2 regions of the Brucella tritici genome follow, and region 1 is predicted to be linked to the other one. Evidence: predicted binding sites of a transcription regulator. Region 1 holds the regulator's gene; the other holds the start of a gene.

Region 1 (13,174 bases):
CACCTGCATATGTGGTTCCTGCTGAGATACTGCTCCGCGGTGACGCGCCAAGCGGTCGCTACGAGCCTGCGGACCGGCACCGACACTCTGCTCCACGCTTTGAGCCTTTACAGCTTCCGCGAGCGCCACCTGAACGGTTGGCTCCGTTCCCGGAACCGGACCGGTCTGCGGCAGTGTAACGTCATAAGACGGATCCTGCGGAAGAGACGGTGATTGCGGCGAATAGGCCATAGCCAGATTGTAGGGCTCCTGCGGAACTGGATTTTGCAGCGAGCCGTCACGATTGCGCTTCTCGTAGAAGGAATTTCCACCGGCCACGAGCACGTAATGCATGTTGTTGTAAGGGAATTTCAGACCCGCCGTGTGAAAGAACATGGCGTTCTTGAGTTTTGGATGGCGCTCGCCTTTCAAGACTGCATCGGCGGCAGCCTGAACGTCGGGCAGCGCCTTGGAATTCATCTGGCGGGTGAGAACACCGGGTGCAAACTGGTTCTTCTGACCGACAACGCCGCAAATCGTATCCGGATAACGTCCCGACGCGAGGCGGTTCATAACGACGGTGCCGACCGCCAGAAGACCATCGGAACTTGAACGGTTGGATTCGAAGAACATCGCACGTTCAAGACAATTCTTGTCCCGTGTGGTGTAGGTGTAGGTCTTTACGCCATTGACGGACTTGACGTGGCTTGCCGCCGTCTTTTCCGAATTGGCTTTTCCCGAGGTTCCGGTCGTCGTGCAACCGGTCACCACGAAAGGCGCAACCACCAGCCCGATAAGAACGGGTAATTTCCACTTCGCGGCGCGCGTCAATGGCTCAGTCTCATGTTAGGACCCTTAACTGATCCAGTCATCCATTCAGGCGAACACATCTGGAACGATGCGCGCGAACGTCTGACTGCGGTGCAAGTCAAAGAGGACGAAGATCAAAGTCACACGCCCTACTGTCGCTTAATCGAATTCAAGGTTTTGGAATTTTTAGGCCAAAAAAAGGCGACGGGTCAAATCCCAACAATGCTGGAGGCGACTAAAATGTCCAAAAGCAACTCCGAATCGAGAGTGCGAATATGCCTACAAGCCCTTTAAATATATTAACAATTTCTTAACAAGAATGGCCAATTCAGATAAGATATTGATTTAATGAGATTCAAAGTCTCGTAATACACGCCATATCCCTGCCTTAATTCGCTTTTGCTTGTACATTTTTTGCATACACATTTGTGGTGTTTCAAATGATCTGCGGAGTTTCTGTTTCGAGGCGGGTTCCGTTGCTCTTCGTCAACTTTCGCAACATGTTTGTAACATCGCGTGAGATGAGACTTCTGACGCCTGTTTCGGGTCGTTGCAATGCGAATCGGGCGAGTGCGATCTGCATCACGCAAAGCTTGGCCGGAAACAAAAACGACCCGCCAAGGAAACTTCGGCGGGTCGGACAAGTCCAGTTCTTGAAGTCTCAGATAATGGCGTCCGTCACCCGAAAGAATAACCGGCACCCCGAACGGTGCGAATGGGATCGAGGGCCCGACCGACATTGATCGCTTTGCGTAACCGTCCTACATGGACGTCCACCGTGCGATCATCGACATAAATGTCCGGTCCCCAAACGCCATCCAGAAGCTGGCTGCGCGAGAAAACACGACCAGGCGACATCATGAAATATTCGAGCAGGCGGAATTCCGTCGGTCCAAGACGAACTTCCTTTTCCTTACGATAAACGCGATGCTGCTGGCGATCGAGAACCAGATCGCCCACTTTCAGCACATGCGAAAGAATGCTCGGATTGGACCGGCGCAGCATGGCTTTGACGCGCGCCAGCAGTTCCGGCGTCGAAAATGGCTTCACGACATAATCGTCCGCACCAACGCTGAGGCCGCGTACCCGTTCGCTCTCCTCGCCACGTGCCGTCAGCATGATGATGGGTAGGCGTTCCGTTTCCGACCATTGACGCAGGCGGCGGCAAAGCTCGATGCCAGATACGCCCGGCAGCATCCAGTCCAGAATGAGCAGATCCGGCACGTTCTCGCGCAAGGCGATTTCGGCCTCGTCGCCGCGCAGCATCGTATCGACCTGATAACCCTCTGCCTCAAGATTGTAGCGAAGCAGCACGCTCAGCGCCTCTTCGTCTTCGACCACAGCGATTTTGGGTGCCTGTGACATCCAGTATTTCCCTATCCAAATTCGGCGGGCGGTGGATAAAATCCCCCCAATCGACCGCGTGCCGCCGCGCTATTCACTCATTCTCACCCGCCGGACCAAAGTCCGGCTGGCTGTAGTTCAGGGTTTACGTGCCTCATCCACGACAATACCGTGGCTCAGGTCTTCCTTCGGTCGTTCGGCCGGCATTTGCAGGCCGGTCACAATGTAATAGACGGTCTCCGCAATATTAGTCGCATGATCCCCGATGCGCTCGATGTTCTTCGCGCAGAACAGAAGATGCGTGCAGGCGGAGATATTGCGCGGGTCTTCCATCATGTAAGTCAAGAGTTCGCGGAACAGAGACGTGTACATGGCGTCGATCTCGTCGTCGCGGTCGCGAACGACGTTGATCTGCTGTACCGAGCGCGATGCATAGGCGTCGAGGACGTCCTTGAGCTGGGTCAGTGCCAGTTCCGCCAGTGTTTCGAGCCCGCGATAAAGCTTTACCGGCTGACGCGATTCCGAAACGGCGGCAACACGCTTGGCGATGTTCTTACCCAGATCGCCCACGCGTTCCAGATCGGCAGAAATGCGGATCGAGCCGATGATCTCACGCAGGTCCACAGCCATAGGCTGACGCTTGGCGATAATCATCACAGCCTTGTCGTCAATCTCGCGCTCACTGGCATCGAGGATAAGATCGTCGGAGATGACGCGCTGTGCGAGCGCATTGTCCGCATTGACGATAGCGGCGACCGACTGCTCGACCATACGTTCCGCATGTCCGCCCATTTCGGCGATCTTATGGGAGAGAAACTTCAATTCCTCATCGTAGGAGCGAACGGTATGCTGAGACGGCATAGTAGACCTCGTAATATAAATTGCGGGGAAGCCGCACTGTCTATCTGTTGAAGCGCAGTTCCGGATCAGCCGAAGCGTCCGGTGATGTAGTCCTGCGTGCGCTTTTCGGTAGGCGCGGTGAACATGGTTTCCGTGTCCCCCACTTCGACCAGATTGCCGAGGTGGAACATGGCAGTGCGTTGCGAAACGCGCGCGGCCTGCTGCATGGAGTGCGTGACGATCACGATCGTATAGTTCTGGCGCAGTTCGTCGATCAGCTCTTCAACCTTCGCGGTGGCAATCGGGTCAAGTGCTGAACACGGTTCGTCCATGAGGATGACTTCCGGGCTCACCGCAATCGCGCGTGCGATGCAAAGGCGCTGCTGCTGGCCGCCGGAAAGGCCGGTGCCCGCATCGTGCAGACGGTCCTTCACTTCCTCGAACAAGCTCGCCTTCTGCAAGCTCGTCACGACGATTTCTTCAAGATCGGTCTTGGTACGGGCGAGACCATGAATGCGCGGACCGTAGGCGACATTTTCATAGATCGATTTCGGAAATGGGTTCGGTTTCTGGAACACCATGCCAACGCGGGCGCGCAGTTCGACGACATCGATCTTCGGATCGTAGATGTCTTCATTGTCGAGCGTGATCTTGCCGCCAACCTTGCAGCCCTCGATCGTGTCGTTCATGCGATTGAGCGAACGCAGGAAAGTGGACTTGCCGCAACCGGAAGGGCCGATCAGCGCCGTGACCATCTTTTCCTGGATATCCAGATCGACGTCGAACAGCGCCTGCTTCTCGCCATAAAATACGCAGACCTTGTCGCCGCGCATCTTTATGGAATTGGCGTTGGCGTTCATTTTTTCTCCTACGGCTTTCTCGAGAGATCGTTCAGTCATCAGATTCATAGCTTTCGACTCCCGTTTTACCAGCGGCGCTCGAAGCGGCGGCGCAGAATGATTGCTGCAATATTCATCACGGCAAGGAACAGAAGCAGGACAATGATAGCGCCTGACGTGCGTTCCACAAAGGCGCGTTCTGCTTCATTTGCCCACATATAGATCTGCACCGGAAGAGCAGTCGACGGGTCCATCGGTGTCGACGGTACGTCAGCGACAAAGGCCACCATGCCGATGAGAAGAAGCGGTGCGGTTTCACCAAGCGCGTGGGCAAGACCGATGATCGTGCCGGTCAGGATGCCGGGTGCGGCGAGCGGCAGGACATGGTGGAACACCATCTGCGTTTTCGACGCACCAAGACCAAGAGCTGCGGCGCGAATGGAAGGCGGTACAGCGCGAAGGGCGGCGCGCGTTGCAATGATGATGGTGGGAAGCGTCATCAGTGTCAGCACCAGACCACCGACCAGAGACGCAGAACGTGGCAGGCCGAAGAAATTGATGAAGACTGCAAGCCCGAGCAGGCCGAACACGATGGATGGCACGGCCGCCAGATTATTGATGTTCACCTCAATCATGTCGGTGAACCGGTTCTTCTTGGCGAATTCTTCCAGATAGATCGAAGCGGCGACACCGATCGGCAGCGACAAGCCTAGAACGATCAGCATCATGTAGAGAGAGCCGACCAGCGCAACGCCAAGACCGGATGTTTCCGGGCGGCTGGAAGCGCCGAAGGTGAAGAGACCGGTATTAAAGGCCTCCTTCATGACGCCCTCTTCCGAAAGCGTCTTCATCCAGCCAATCTGACGGTCCGAAACCTTGCGGTTCGTCTCTGGCACGGAAAGGTCGATCTGCCCCTTGAAAGCGGAATCGATGTCGGCGCCTGCCAGAACCGGAACGGTCTGCGTCGTGCCGATGAGCGATGGATTGTCCATCACAAGCTTACGCAACTGAATACGCACGCCGTCCGAATAGAAGCGGCCAAGATCGCGCATCGCCGGACGGTCTGTCGTGGCAACACCCAGCTTTTCAGCCAGCGCATTGCGCACCAGCAACGGATAGTTGGCCGTGATCAGCACATTCGGATCGGTCGCGCGCTTGTTGCCCGGATCGATCACGCTCTCTTCAAGCTTGACCGGCAGATAAAGCGTCGTCTGCCAGAAGGCTGTATAGCCCTTGGAGAAGACCGAGAAGAGGAGTGCGCACAGGAAGAACACGCCGATGGCAATCGCAGCAATACCGTAATAGCGGAAGCGGCGTTCGGCAGCGTAGCGGCGTTTCAGTCCGATATCGCGACGTGTCGGCTGTACCGTGGCGCCCTGGGCGTTGAAGGTCGTATCGGTCATTATTCGTACTGCTCCCGGTACTTGCGCACGATGTGCAACGCAAAGATGTTCATGATCAGCGTCAGGACGAAAAGCGTGATGCCGAGTGCAAAGGCCACCAGCGTTTGCGGCGAGTTGAACTCAAGGTCGCCGGTAAGCTGGTTGACGATCTTCACCGTGATGGTGGTCATCGCCTCGAATGGATTGATATTGATGCGCGCCGCAACACCTGCGGCCAGAACCACGATCATGGTCTCGCCGATAGCGCGGGATGCGGTCATCAGAAGCGCGCCGACAATACCCGGCAAAGCAGCCGGAAGGACCACGCGCTTGATGGTTTCAGAACGGGTTGCTCCAAGACCGAGCGAACCGTCGCGTAAGGTCCGTGGCACGGCAGTGATGATGTCGTCCGAAAGCGAGGACACAAAGGGGATCAGCATCACGCCCATGACAAGACCGGCGGTCAGAACGCTCTGCGCCATGATGAAACCCTGCCCGCCTGCAATGGCAATCGAAAGATCGCGCAGGAATGGTCCGACAGTCACAAGGGCGAAGAAACCGTAGACGATGCTGGGGATGCCGGCCAGAAGCTCGAGGACTGGCTTTACAACTGTGCGCACTCGGGGCGAAGCATATTCCGCCATATAGATTGCCGAGAAAAGCCCCACCGGAACGGCGAACAGCATGGCCACAAGCGCGATATAGAGCGTACCCGCCAGAAGCGGGATGAGACCGAACTGGCCTGTTTCACCACCCGAGCCGGCTGCGGCAAAGCGCGGGTCCCAGACAGTGCCGAAGAAGAAATCCCACGGCGAAACGGATTGGAAGAAGCTGATGGTCTGGAACAGCATCGAACAGATGATGCCGACCGTCGTCAGAATGGCGATACCGGATGCGGCGATCAGCCCCCAGAGAACGATACGCTCGACATTGTTGCGCGCGCGCATACGGCGGCTGATCGTGGAAAGGCCAAAGATCAGACCTGCGATGGCGATCACCAGAGAAACAGCGGAACCAATGGTGTGCGTCAGCGCGGTAGTCTTTTTCAGGTAGAGCGCGATCGGCACCATGTAATCCTGGCCTTCGGTCGCGAGTGCCACACCCTTGGATGCAAGAACGGCGCGAGCATCCTGATAATTTGCCGGGAAGCTTTCCAGTTCAGCAGGCGTCAGCCGTTCAAGCCCGTTGGCCAGACCGCGCACCATACCAAGCTGCAAGCTGCGATTGGTGAAAGAACCGCCCTCAATGGCGTCCGGCAAACGGGCCGTAGCACTGTGATCGAGATAGACCGACGTTCCAACAGCCCATACAGCGAGAAACAGAACCGCAGGCAATGCGGAAACGAGGAAAACCCACCAGCCATGATAATGCGGGCGGGAATGCATTTTCTCGGTCGGCGAGGCTTTTGCAGAAGCAGACTGCGCCTTGTCCAGTGCAACGGCACGCTGGCGGCCTATGAAGAATCCGATCAGCCCGATTGCAACGATACTGACGAGAACCAGAAAGAAGGACATTCAATTTCCCCGGTTGCCCTGATGAATGCGGACGGTTTTGAGGTGCAGCTTCCACCCAGGCCGTTCCACGCGGATGCGCCTGTCTTAATGCAAAGGCGCGAAAGGAGAAGAACGCGGAGATTTGTCATCCCCGCGTTCCACAGATCAAAACTTACTTCGCAGCCATCGTCTTGCCTTCGGAGAAGGCAGCACGCTGTGCTTCACGTTCTGCATCTGGAGCAGGAACGAGGCCGTATTCGGCGAGCGGGCCGTCAGGACCGATCATCTGGTCGTTCAGGAAGAACTCAACATATTCCTTCAGGCCCGGGATGACGCCGAGGTGAGCCTTCTTCACGTAGAAGAACAGCGGGCGCGACACTGGATATTCGCCCGAAGCGACGGTAGCAGCCGAAGGGGTGATGTCGTTGACGGTCGCAACTTTTAGCTTGTCTGCGTTGTTTTCGTAGAAATAGAGGCCGAAAACGCCAACGCCGGTCTTGTTCGAGTCGATACGAGCGAGAGTTTCAGCATAGTCACCGTCGATATCGACAGCCTTGCCGTCCTTGCGAACTGCGATACAGGCCGAAGCGGCAGCCTTGTCGTCGAGACCGGCCTTCTTGATTTCGTCCAGAGCGCCGGAGTGCTTGCAGCCGTCAGCAAGAACCTTTTCTTCGAAAACTTCACGGGTACCGTGCTTTTCGCCCGGAATGTAGGCGGCGATGTCCCAATCCGGAAGGTTCGGATTGACCTGGTTCCACTTGGTGTTTGGATTGTCGACCAGTTTGCCGTCTACGACCAGCTTGGCGGCCAGAGCCTTGTAGACATCTTCCGGCTTCAGCTTCCAATCCGGACCCTTTGCGTCGGTTGCGAAAACGATGCCGTCATAGCCGAAACGAACTTCCTGAACGTCCTTGACGCCAGCGTCGATGCACGACTTCAGTTCCGAGTCCTTCATGGCGCGCGATGCATTGGCGATGTCGATGGTGTTTTCGCCGACGCCCTTGCAGAATTCCTTGATGCCTGCGCCCGAGCCGCCCGATTCAACAACCGGCGTCTTGAAGTTCGGGAAGGTTTCACCGAAGGTCTCGGCGACGATCTTCGCATAAGGCAGAACGGTCGAGGAACCGGCAACCTGAATCTGATCGCGCGCCTGAGCGGCGGAAACCGACATAACGGCAGCGATGGCAAGCGCTGCGGTTGAGGAAATCATCTTGTTCATGAGCTGCGGCTCCTGTTGTAAAAGACATATGACGATGTGGCGTCGTTAGCCCTCTACGCGCTCTATATTACATTCATATGACACTATTGTTACAGGTTTGTATCAGAACCGCTTGCCATTGATTTTGTGGGGTTTTGCCGCGCCTTGAACCGGCAAATATTTCAGGCTTTAAAAATGCGGCAAACGCGCACCGAGAGCCTCGATGCCGGAAACATCGACATTGGCGAAGGCAAAGCGCAGGAAGGCTTCCTGTCCTTCACCGAAGAACCGGCCCGGCAAAGTGATGATGCCGAGCGACTTCGCAAGGCGCTCGGCAACCTCAACCGATGAGACATCCGGGTAAGGATGACGCACAAAAGCGAAATAGGCTCCGACCGCCTCCACATGCCAGCCTTTGATATTGGCCATGACTGACTGCAATGCAGAGGCGCGCCTTGCAATCTCGCCGCGATTATCATCACGCCAGCCGGTCAAAGGTTCGATAGCGCGCGCGACAGCAATCTGCGGCGCACGGCTTGCGCATATCTGCAGATTGTCCATAACTTTTGCGACGTTCTCGACCATCGCCTGGCCCGCAACAATTGCACCAAGCCGGTGTCCCGGTATGCAGAACGATTTTGAAAAGCTGTAAAGCTGGATCAGATGCGACGGCCAATCCGTCTCGTCAAACAACCGGTGCGGCGGTTCGTTGGCATCAGCCAGAAAATCGCGATAGGTCTCGTCCAGAATAAGCCATGTCCCATTGTCGCGGCACAACGCATAGATTTCCGACAACAGCCCCGCCGGATAAATCGCCCCGGTTGGGTTGTTCGGGGAAACAAGTGCCAGCGCCGTGATACCCGGACGAAGCGCAGCGCGAACGTCCTCCACGCTAGGGATGAAACCATTCCGGGCATGGCAAGGCACTGAGCCAGAAGCGATACCGAGCATGTCCAGCGATGAACGATGATTAAAATAGAACGGATCGGTGGTCAGCACCGTATCACCGCTTTGCGCCACACACATGATGGCGGCGATAAAGGCCTGATTACAACCGGATGTGATATGAACGTTGGCGGCATCGATCTGCGCGCGATAAAGCTGACCGACATGCGCCGCATAAGCCCCGCGCAAAACCTTTTCACCCTCGATCGGACCGTAACCGGCGGAAGCTACCGATCCCGCCGCCTCACCCAGAAAACGCAGCATATCGGGATGCGGAGGGTAACCGGGAACGGCCTGAGACAGATCAATAAGCGCGCCATGCGACCCGTCATAGTCCCGCGCCCAGGCCTGGACCGCCGGGATGGGCGGTGCGGAAAGGCGATTAATCAGCGGATTGATGGCAGGCATGGACATTGGCGGCTCCCCATTTCAGAGCGGTTCCAGTTAAAACGGAATCGTGGAACCGACCTATCTCTTTGTTTTTACGCATTATCCTACGCAAAACCGCTTCGCACTTTTGCTGGAAATGCTCTAATCAGCCACTCTTACCGTGATCGCTGGCGTGATTGAAGCTGTTATTCGCTTGGACGCGAAAGCACGTAAGCTGCGGACCCGAGCATGAAGATCGTTACTGCTGTTGCCAGCAGCCAGCCAGGCTTCGCCCCCCACCAGAACAAGCCATAGCCAACCGTCATGCCGATACAGGCATAAAGCTTCGCGCGCGGCGGAATGGCTCCGCGATCACGCCATTTGATGACGAGTGGACCGAAACGCTGATCGGCAAGCAAGCGCGCTTCAAGCTTTGGGGATGATCGTGCAAAGAACCACGCGGCAAAAATGATGAAGATCGTAGTTGGCATGACCGGCAGGAACGCGCCAATAATGCCAAGCCAAAGCATGAGAAAGCCGAGGCAAAGATAGAGTATCCGCTTGCTCGCTGAAATTGTTGGCGACACGGCTTCGGTTCTGTCTTTTTCGGGGTGGTCCTGCATGGTTTTCCATCGTCTGATCTGGATGTTTATAGCAGGATTCTAGCGGCTTCGTGCAGGCTCTCGGCGGTCAAAGAAACGTCATCCCACGGCCTTTCCACCCCTGTGGATAACTTTTTGAGATTGGTAAGGAATTGTGAAACACAGTCATAAATTGCAATTTTGCCCCCGAAATGCCTTATTTCGTCAACTTTGCTGATGAAGCTGAAAACTTGCCCTACAAATAAAAATTGCAAACCGGGTTCTTTCAATCTGGAACCAGGCAAGCAGCTTTTCTTGCAATCGGTACGCGAAAACAAGGCACGGCAAAGGCTTGCCGCAGATTCCTAACGAATCGTAAACAGCTTTACAGCAACGCAGCCAACTCTTTCCTAATATTCCTTGGTTATGTTTATATCTTTAAGTAAACAACGTTCAGTATAGGATGATTTTCCCGGTACGATATAGATTCAATTATCGCATAATGTTCTCATTCGAACCACGTCAGCGCCACATTTAGATTCCAGTTCGCAATTGTCTTTCTCAGCGACAACTGTGGGACACCCCGTTAACAACTAGTGGATCTGGCATGACTTTCAAGACCCGTATGGCTATGCTTGCCGTTGCGGCAACCGGTCTTCTCGCGGCCACCGCAATCGAGGCTTCAGCACAGCAATGCGGCGGTGCCTCCTGGTACGCCCTCACTTCCCGTACGGCTTCGGGTGAACGTATGAACCCATCCGGCCTGACCGCAGCGCACCGCACCCTGCCGCTTGGCAGCAAGGTCAAGGTTACCAATCAAAGAAACGGCAAGTCGCTCGTCGTGCGCATCAATGATCGCGGCCCGTTCATCAAGGGACGCGTTCTGGACCTGTCGAAAGGTGCCGCAGGCCGGCTTGGCTTCATCGGCGCAGGACACACCAAGGTCTGCTTTACGCCGCTTTGATTTCGACGAAGCTTCGCCCGACTGCGGGATATGGAGCATTTCCGGTCCAAGTTCGATCGTTGGAAATGCTCCATCGAATTGTTTGCGGCATGTCCTTGCCCCAAGACCGGCTCCCACTTTTGGGCGACATGCCTATTTCCGGTCCAGCCGGTCGGTGAACCAGCGGGTCAGCTTGATCCAGACCTCGTCCTTTTCGGCGGCATCCTCGATCCCGTGTTCAAGATTGGGATTATCGTTGACCTCGATCACCACCACGCCGTCGTCCGTTTCCTTGAGATCGACGCCATAAAGTCCGTCGCCAATGCAGCGTGCCGCGCGCAGCCCGGTTTCCAGAACCGACGGCGGCGCGTCGCCCAGCGCATAGGAACGAAACCCGCCTTCCAGGGGCTTGCCGCCCGTATCGTGCTTGACGATCTGCCAATGGTTCTTGGCCATCATGTACTGACAGATGAAAAGCGGCTTGCCATCAAGAACGCCGACCCGCCAGTCGAACTTCGTCGGCATGTATTTCTGCGCCAGCAGGAGATCGCTATCCTCCAGCCATAAAGTGGCAAGCGCTTTCAGTTCGGCAAAATCCTTCACCTTCTTCACACCGCGCGAAAATGACGAATCCGGTATCTTGATCACCATCGGAAAGCTGAGCACATCGGCAGCGCGCTCCAGGTCCTCCTCACCTGCAATCATCACCGTCGGCGGAACCGCCACGTCGTTCGCCTGCATCAATTCGTGCAGATAAACCTTGTTGGTGCAACGGATCATGGAAATCGGATCATCAATCACCGGCATGTTTTCCTGCTGCGCCCGCCGGGCGAAACGGTAGGTGTGATTGGAGATCGATGTCGTCTCGCGAATGAATAGTGCGTCAAAATTGGCAAGCCGCGGCAGATCACGCTTGCCGATTGGCTCTACTTCCACTCCGAGCCGGGCTGCGATTCTTGCCCAATGCTTCAGCGTCGAGACGGTAGACGGCGGCATGGCCTCCTTCGGATCGCACAGAGTTGCGAAGGAATAGCGAGCCGGAACCTTTGGGCGTGCGGCGCGCCACTCACGCTGGGTATAGCGATCAAGCGCGTCCTCGAAGCGTTCCTTCTGCATTTTGGTAAACTTGGTGATATTCGCAAAGCCGATCTTCTGGATGCGCGCCCATTCACCGGGTTTGACCGTGACTTCCAGCGACGGCGCACGAAACCAGTCGAACAGCAGCCGTCCAAACCGTTCAAACTCGGGATTATCGGCAAGGCCAAAATGCACATGGATCGTTTCCGGTGCTTTTTCCGGATGCTTGCCGAGCGCCTTGTTCAGCATGTCTTCCAGTTCCGGAATAGCGTTTTCATAAAGCCGCCGTTCCGACAGATCGATCATCGTTTCCACGGAAGGGATGATGCGATGCCCTCGCGCTTCAGCCAGAAGCGAAGCGTAATAGCCACGGCTTTGATAGGCGTAGGAGCGCGACAGGTTGATGATGCGTGGGCGCAGCTGTCCGTTGAAGAGCGCGGGATGCGCGAGATAGTCGCGCGTGGTCATGACCTTGTGTGGCGTGGCCCCATTGTCGATATCCGAGAGGCGCCCTACCAGAATGACGCAGATCGTCATCAGTCCGTCCTTTTTTCCAGAATAACGGCTGCCCTGAGTCCATCACTGCCGAACCGTGCGATGCGGTCGAAAATGTGAAAGGGAACAGGGACATTTGCAGCATCGGCAATGGTTTCGCCGAGCTCTTCCTCCACCCAGGGGTCGTGAATGAGAATATGCCGCCCGTCTTCACCATGGGCGAGGACCCAGTGCGGCACTTTCTTGCCGAACATATGATAACCGCTGACCAGCACGATCACTGCCGCCCCACGGCGCAAGGCAGCCAGAATATCGTGCAAGGTGAAACCACGATAGTCCACCGGAATAGCATAGGCTTCCGTGCGCTGGCGAAAATCGGTCTGCGCCAGTTGCATGACCTTGCGTTTTTCTTCCGAACGCACCGATTGCAGGAAAAGCATGTCCTCGATGGACACGATGATCGAAGCTTTGAGACCGCGTTCGTGTGCAGCAACTGCAAGCCCGAACGGCTCACATCCGCCTGGCCCCGACATCATATAGATCGTGGTCGCATCGCGCCAAAGGCGAACTTCCAACACGGGATCAAGCCGCGTCTCTTGATTGTGCCGGGCAAGCACCATCATCAGGCAGGCTGCACCGCAGGTAAAATCGGTCGTCTGCTCGTAATATGGAAAAGCTGTGACGGGCGAAATGTCACCGCGAACCGTCTTCTCAAAACGCAGCGCATCCGAATGGTCAGCATAATAGTCGAGATAGCGTCCGATGGGGCGGTAACCGTGCCGCTTGTAGAGCGCGATGGCGCGTTCGTTGTCCTCGCGTACCTCCAGCCGCAGTAACGGGCGGTCGTGGTCGTAGGCTGCCGTTTCCGCCGCCTGCAAC
Region 2 (5,627 bases), on a different contig from region 1:
TGAATCGGCAGGCATTCCAAGGCGCATCTGTTCAGCGCGCACGGCGTCGCGGGTCAGCAGACCGAACACACCGTCTATTTTTTCGCCCATGTCGTAACCGCGGGCCTGAAGCTTGGTCTGGAGCTCCTTAAGCTGCTCCTGCGTCAGGCCCGGAACCGGATTGCCCGGATCGAAGGCTGGCGCGCCAGCGAGGCGGGTCGCGAAATAAGCGGCGGTTGTGGCGTAGACGATGGACTTGTTCCATTCCACGAATACGTCGAAGTTGGGATAAGACAGGAAAGCTGGCCCCTTGCGGCCAAGCGGCAGCAGAAGCGAGGCATCGCCATCGTCTGCGCCGAGCGGACCATTGAGGCCCATCACACCCTGCTCAGCCCACCATGAATGCGGCTTGCGATTGGTGCGGATCGCTTCTTCCCAAGGCAGATCCTTGGTCAGGCGAACTTCCTCCAGCCAGGGCTGGCCACGCTTCCAGCCGAGTTCCGAAATCATGCGGCCTGCGGTCATCATGGCATCGGGAACGCTGTTCTTCAGATCGACCTTGCCATCGCCGTCGCCATCGACGCCGCGTTCAAGATAATCCTTCGGCAGAAGCTGCATCATGCCGATTTCGCCAGCCCATGCGCCGGTTGTTGCTGCATCGACGACGCCCTGATCGAATAGCTTGAGAAGGGCAATCAACTGCGGGCGGAACAGGTCTGGACGGCGGCAGTCGTAGGAGAGGGTAACGAGCGCATTCAGCGTGTCGAAATCGCCCTGAATGGCACCATAGTCGGTTTCAAGCCCCCAGAACGCGGCAAGGACTGGCCCCGGAACGCCATAGGTATCTTCGACCTTCTTGAAGACATCGGCATACTTGACCAGATTTTCACGGCCTTTTTTCAGGCGCGCTTCCGAAATGAGGCGCTTGGAAAATTCGGTGAAAGTCAGGTTGAAAACAGTCTGCTTGCGGTCGCGATCAAGCACCTTTTGCTCAAGCATGGCCTTGTGCAATTCGGCGATGCCCTTTTCGCCGACACCGGCGTCACGGGCTTCCTTGGTCAGATTGTCCATCCACCGGCCGTAATCGATCTCGCATTCCGGCTTGGGAAGATTGACGGTGTTTTCAGTTGGCGTCGCAGCGGGCGCGGGAGACGCGGCAGCCTGAGCATGGGACATGGCTGTCGATGCAAGCAAGGCGGCTGCGATAACTGAAGCAAAAAACTTCATTGGTAACTCACACTAATAGATTGGGAGCAAAAGGCTCCCTTTCGGGATTGCTTTAGCTATTGCCCCAACAAGCCCCGGAAATGAAGCAAAACTTGGTGTGAACTGCCAAACTGCGCCGTGTTAACGAACTTTGTTGCTTTCCAGCCACTTTTTCCACGAATTGGCGTCGCCGGCGAAGACATTGATGTCGGCGTCGCCCTTGATGCCGGGAATGGAGCCGGTGCCCGTATATTGCCAGAACGTCCACGGATGCGGGCCGTATTTCTCATCCGGATGACCGGCAACGGAGCGCAGCCAGAACGGATAGTCAGCCATTTGCCGCAAGTCGTTGTCATCGAAGAAATCGACTGTCGTGTACACGATCGGGCGCTTGCCGTAATGCTTTTCCAGCGCCTGCAGGAAGATGCGCATTTCCTTGCGCACCACGGCTGCGTTGGGGCGCAGCTTGCAGGTCGGCGATTGCGGGTTCCATTCCATATCGAGAACGGGCGGAAGCGCGCCGGGGTCACGCGGTACATTCTGGATATACCAGCGCGCCTGTTCGATGGCCGGACGGCAGAAATAGTAGAAATGATAGGCGCTGCGTCGGATACCTGCCTGGCGTGCACCGTTCCAGTGTTCCTGAAAACGATCATCGACGCGGTCACCGCCTTCGGTTGCCTTGATGAAGGCGAAGGAAATGCCGCTGGCGCGCACGGCGCTCCAGTCAATGTTGGTCTGATATTTCGAAACGTCTGTACCGTGGATCGGATAGTGCCACGGCGTTTTGCCAGTCCAGTCGTGCGGGTCGCGATCCCCGAAGCGCGGCGCCTTCACAGGACCGGAGGGCGGGGCAATTCTGGCCACTGAGCCGCCCGATTTCTTTACGTCGGAAAAATCGTAATCCACCGTGGTGCAGGCGGAAAGAATGAAAGCGCCGAGGGCGAGAATGCTGTAGCTGGCCAGACGGTTCATAGAGTGGTTCCGTGTCGCGAATCAGTCCTCTAACGGTTACGCGATCCGGAGGCGGACGTCACCAGTCTGGCGGGCAAGTTTGGCGCTAATCTGTGACAGAGGGCGGCATTGTCGAACGAACAACCGCTATCCAGGCAAAGCCGCGATACAGAATGCGCTTCTCAACGATAGCACTGCGTTCCTGCGCAAGCTGATCGCAAACTGCGAACAAGTCGCTGCGCGGTGTGACATGGAACCATTCCAGCCATTGGAAGAGTGCCTTTCCAAACCAGCGCGGCAGACGAGCCTGATCGCCAAAATCAACGATATGCAATTCTCCGCCTGTATTGAGATGCCGGATACTTTCACGAATGACCGACTGCCATTGCGGGATCATCGATACGGCATAGGAAATGAAAATCCGGTCGAAGCCGGTTTGCCCGAACAGTCGTTCTGGATCGAACTGGGCTGCATCTGCGCGATCAAGCCGGACGCGATCTTCAATGCCTGCACGCTCCGCCGCCCGGCGTGCCGTATCCAGCATTTCCGCTGAAATATCGATGCCGAAGAGTTTCGCATCCGGATAGTTTTCCGCAGCCTTCACCAGATTGCGACCGGTGCCGCAGCCGATTTCCAGAACTGTGCCCTCCCTGGGTACGGACAGTCCTGCGATCATGGGGTCGCGACCCAGAAGATAATATTTGCGGGTCGCATCATAGAAGTGCCGCTGACGGCGATAGACGCGATCCATGAGATTGGCATGGTCGACACCCTGAACGCTCCATGGGCTGCGCAACATGTCAGGCATCCTTCAGCGTATAAAGATGAAACCCACCGTAGATCGAGGAGCGGTCGCGGTCATGCAGGGCGCGGGATGTGTCCGCCTGATATTCCCAGCGATCCAGAATTTGTGGTGCCACCCTTCCCGGAAGCAGGCTCGGTTCTGCAGCCGTGCGGAAGATGACACGGGCATTTGCTGCTGCCGTACGGGTGATTTCACTCCAGAGGGCATTGAGCTGCTCGTCATTCATCCAGTCTTGCGCGTCGAGCAGAATGTAACGGTCGACGGATGCTGCAGGCTTGGCAGCGAGGAAGTCGGTATAGCTCGCGTTCTGCACTGTCATACGATCGGCGCGTGCCCGCACCGTTTGGAAATTGGTGCGCGACAGATAGGGCGGGAGCGGCCCGGTCTCCTCATTGCCGCTATAGCCGCGCCCGAATGCCTGCCAGGCGAAATAATTGTCGGTGAGAGGAAAGCCGCAAGCGAGTTTCTCAAGACGGCTGCGCAGGACAAGCGCCATATTGCCGTTTCCGGCCGTCGCAAGGGCATCATATTGCTGTGGTGGTATGCCCAGCCCAAAAAGGGATGATTTGCGGGCTGTGGCCCAGCGCACCATGCGTTTTTCAAAAAGCGGTGCGAGCGCCGTGTCGAAGAAACTGCGCTGTTCTTCGATTGTGCGCGCTTTCAATATGTCGCGCGGGTCGATCCCGTAGAGTCGCGCCACACGATGGCCCATGCCGATGAAGACGCCGAGCAAGCCGTGGCGATAGAGATCGCGCCAGAAAATGGAAATACGCTGGCGGCCATTCCATTTGCGCCTTTCCCAATAGGCGCGGCTTTCGCCGTCGAGATGCGGGCGGATGAAGCGCTTGTAGGCGGCAAGATTGGTCTTGTCGTCGGCCTTTCCATAGAAGCGATAGAACGCATCGTAGTCAGGCAGGTTCTTGACTGCGGCAAGTTTCAGCCGGTTGAAGGCGACATGGGCCTGATTGAGATCGACCGCCTCCACACGCGCCGGATCGGCGGTCAGGTAGGACATGGCATTGCATCCGCCAGACGCGATGGTGACGATGCGGTGGCCCGGCTCGATAGCCAGAGCCGCCATATCGACCTCGGGGTCTTCCCATATCTGCGGATAGACCAGCCCTTTGAACAGCCACGCAAACAGCCTTTCGGAAAAGCCCGCCCGCGAGAGGGCGCTGTTCTGGGTTACGGCACGCTTGAGAATTGTGTCGGCTTGCTCTGGCATCAAAAGTTCCCCTAATACACGAATCCCGACTTTGATTTTGCAAAGTTAAACATCGTCCAATGACAAGGGCGTGACGAATTAATTGCGGGTTTTTAAACCTGATGGGTGCGGCTATACGGCTGTAATACTGTCGCTTTATTACGGTCGGTAAGACTATTTGAGAGAACTTTTTCAAGCTGTTGCCGTTTTCTTGTGTGACGGTCCCGGTCGACAGGATTTCTGTGTCGATGAGTGACCGTAAAGGTGATTGGCCGGACAAACCGGTCACGCACGGAGAAAGCAGAGAGAGGCGTTTGGCAATATTGCCATTTAATGCCTGAAACCGGGCCAACGAGCCTGATCTAGGAAGGAGAGCCAACGTGAAGAAGTTTCTGATTGCTTCTGTCGCCGCCGTATCACTTCTCGGCCTTGCAGCTTGCAACGACAAGAAGGACGACACGAGCAACGCACCGGCACCATCCGCGCCGGCAGCGCCTTCGACCAATGACACGACGACGACGCCAGCTCCAGCCACTCCGGCGCCGGCTACCCCGGCGCCCGGAACAGGGACAGCGCCTGCCAACTAAGGTTGGGAAGTCGTGATGCATTTGCAAGCGGGTGGCGATCCGGGTTCCGGGTCGCCATTCGTGCCAATAGGCTTCGGCCGATGGCTTCGGCCAATGGCTTCGGGATGAAAATGAACGTTAAAGCAACCATGTCGGGAAAAGACGGGCATTCTGCGTTTTCCGTGTTTCAACGCAGGCTCGGTTCGGTTATGGCTTTTGTCATGAACCGTAACTTCCTGTTTTCCATCTCCGCGATTGTTCTCGTTGCGCTTGCTGCCTGCGGCAAGGGAGATGACGAGACTGCTGCCACAACCAATGGCGGCGAGCAGGGCGCTGCTGTATCACAGCCCGCCAAGCCGGTAGAAAACGGCAGCACGGAAAAAGGTCCCGATCTGGTCAAGTCGCTCCGTGACAGTTCCGGCGTGGTAAGCCCGGAAGAGAAAGCGGCGGCCATTGAACGCGCGCGCACAAATGCGGTCGCTGCGGCAAAATCCGTCGGTCAGACGGATCAGCAGGCGCAGGCGGCGGGAGAAGCAGCGGCCACGCTCGCACAGCGCTCCTTCGATGAACGCGAACCCCAGCAATAGGCTTGCGACTGGAGAACTCCGCAATATTGTAAGCCAATGCCTTCCCATTCTTTCTAAATGTTTGTTTTTTCGACTTTTGCCTGCATGGGCGGTTTTCAGTTCATTCGGAATTCTATAGAAAAGTCCCATGTCGATTTGGGTTCGCATTGGTGAGTTTGTCACGTCCGTGGCGTCGAATGCCATCACTGGCGTTATCGAAGCCGTGCGCACCGTTTTCGAGGGCGATGCCGACACGCGTCGCCGGGTGGCCTTTTCCATCGCGATGATCGCGCTTTCCGCCAAGATGGCGAAGGCCGACGGAGTGGTTACCCAGGACGAAATCCGCG

What was found. The regulator PhoB, encoded in region 1, activates phosphate uptake and scavenging genes when phosphate is short. The targets are predictions, from matches to a motif close to TGTCATNNANCTGTCAT.
Region 2: a site for PhoB is predicted at 4,229-4,245, ahead of F9K94_RS04610 (DUF3419 family protein). Genes of this name have one in related genera too.

Annotation. Positions count from the first base shown of each region.
Region 1 covers NZ_WBVY01000003.1:260,651-273,824, reverse strand. The annotation lists gene F9K94_RS11180 (cell wall hydrolase) at 1-810, opposite strand, end outside; gene phoB (phosphate regulon transcriptional regulator PhoB) at 1,468-2,154, opposite strand; gene phoU (phosphate signaling complex protein PhoU) at 2,272-2,994, opposite strand; gene pstB (phosphate ABC transporter ATP-binding protein PstB) at 3,060-3,833, opposite strand; gene pstA (phosphate ABC transporter permease PstA) at 3,899-5,215, opposite strand; gene pstC (phosphate ABC transporter permease subunit PstC) at 5,215-6,708, opposite strand; gene F9K94_RS11150 (PstS family phosphate ABC transporter substrate-binding protein) at 6,860-7,906, opposite strand; gene F9K94_RS11145 (aminotransferase) at 8,075-9,238, opposite strand; gene F9K94_RS11140 (YbaN family protein) at 9,406-9,822, opposite strand; gene F9K94_RS11130 (septal ring lytic transglycosylase RlpA family protein) at 10,388-10,744, shown strand; gene F9K94_RS11125 (RimK family protein) at 10,877-12,337, opposite strand; gene F9K94_RS11120 (peptidase C39 family protein) at 12,337-13,174, opposite strand, start outside.
Region 2 covers NZ_WBVY01000001.1:926,689-932,315, reverse strand. The annotation lists gene F9K94_RS04625 (lytic murein transglycosylase) at 1-1,206, opposite strand, end outside; gene F9K94_RS04620 (glycoside hydrolase family 25 protein) at 1,327-2,160, opposite strand; gene F9K94_RS04615 (class I SAM-dependent methyltransferase) at 2,246-2,938, opposite strand; gene F9K94_RS04610 (DUF3419 family protein) at 2,940-4,169, opposite strand; gene F9K94_RS04605 (hypothetical protein) at 4,529-4,735, shown strand; gene F9K94_RS04600 (hypothetical protein) at 4,846-5,301, shown strand; gene F9K94_RS04595 (J domain-containing protein) at 5,429-5,627, shown strand, end outside.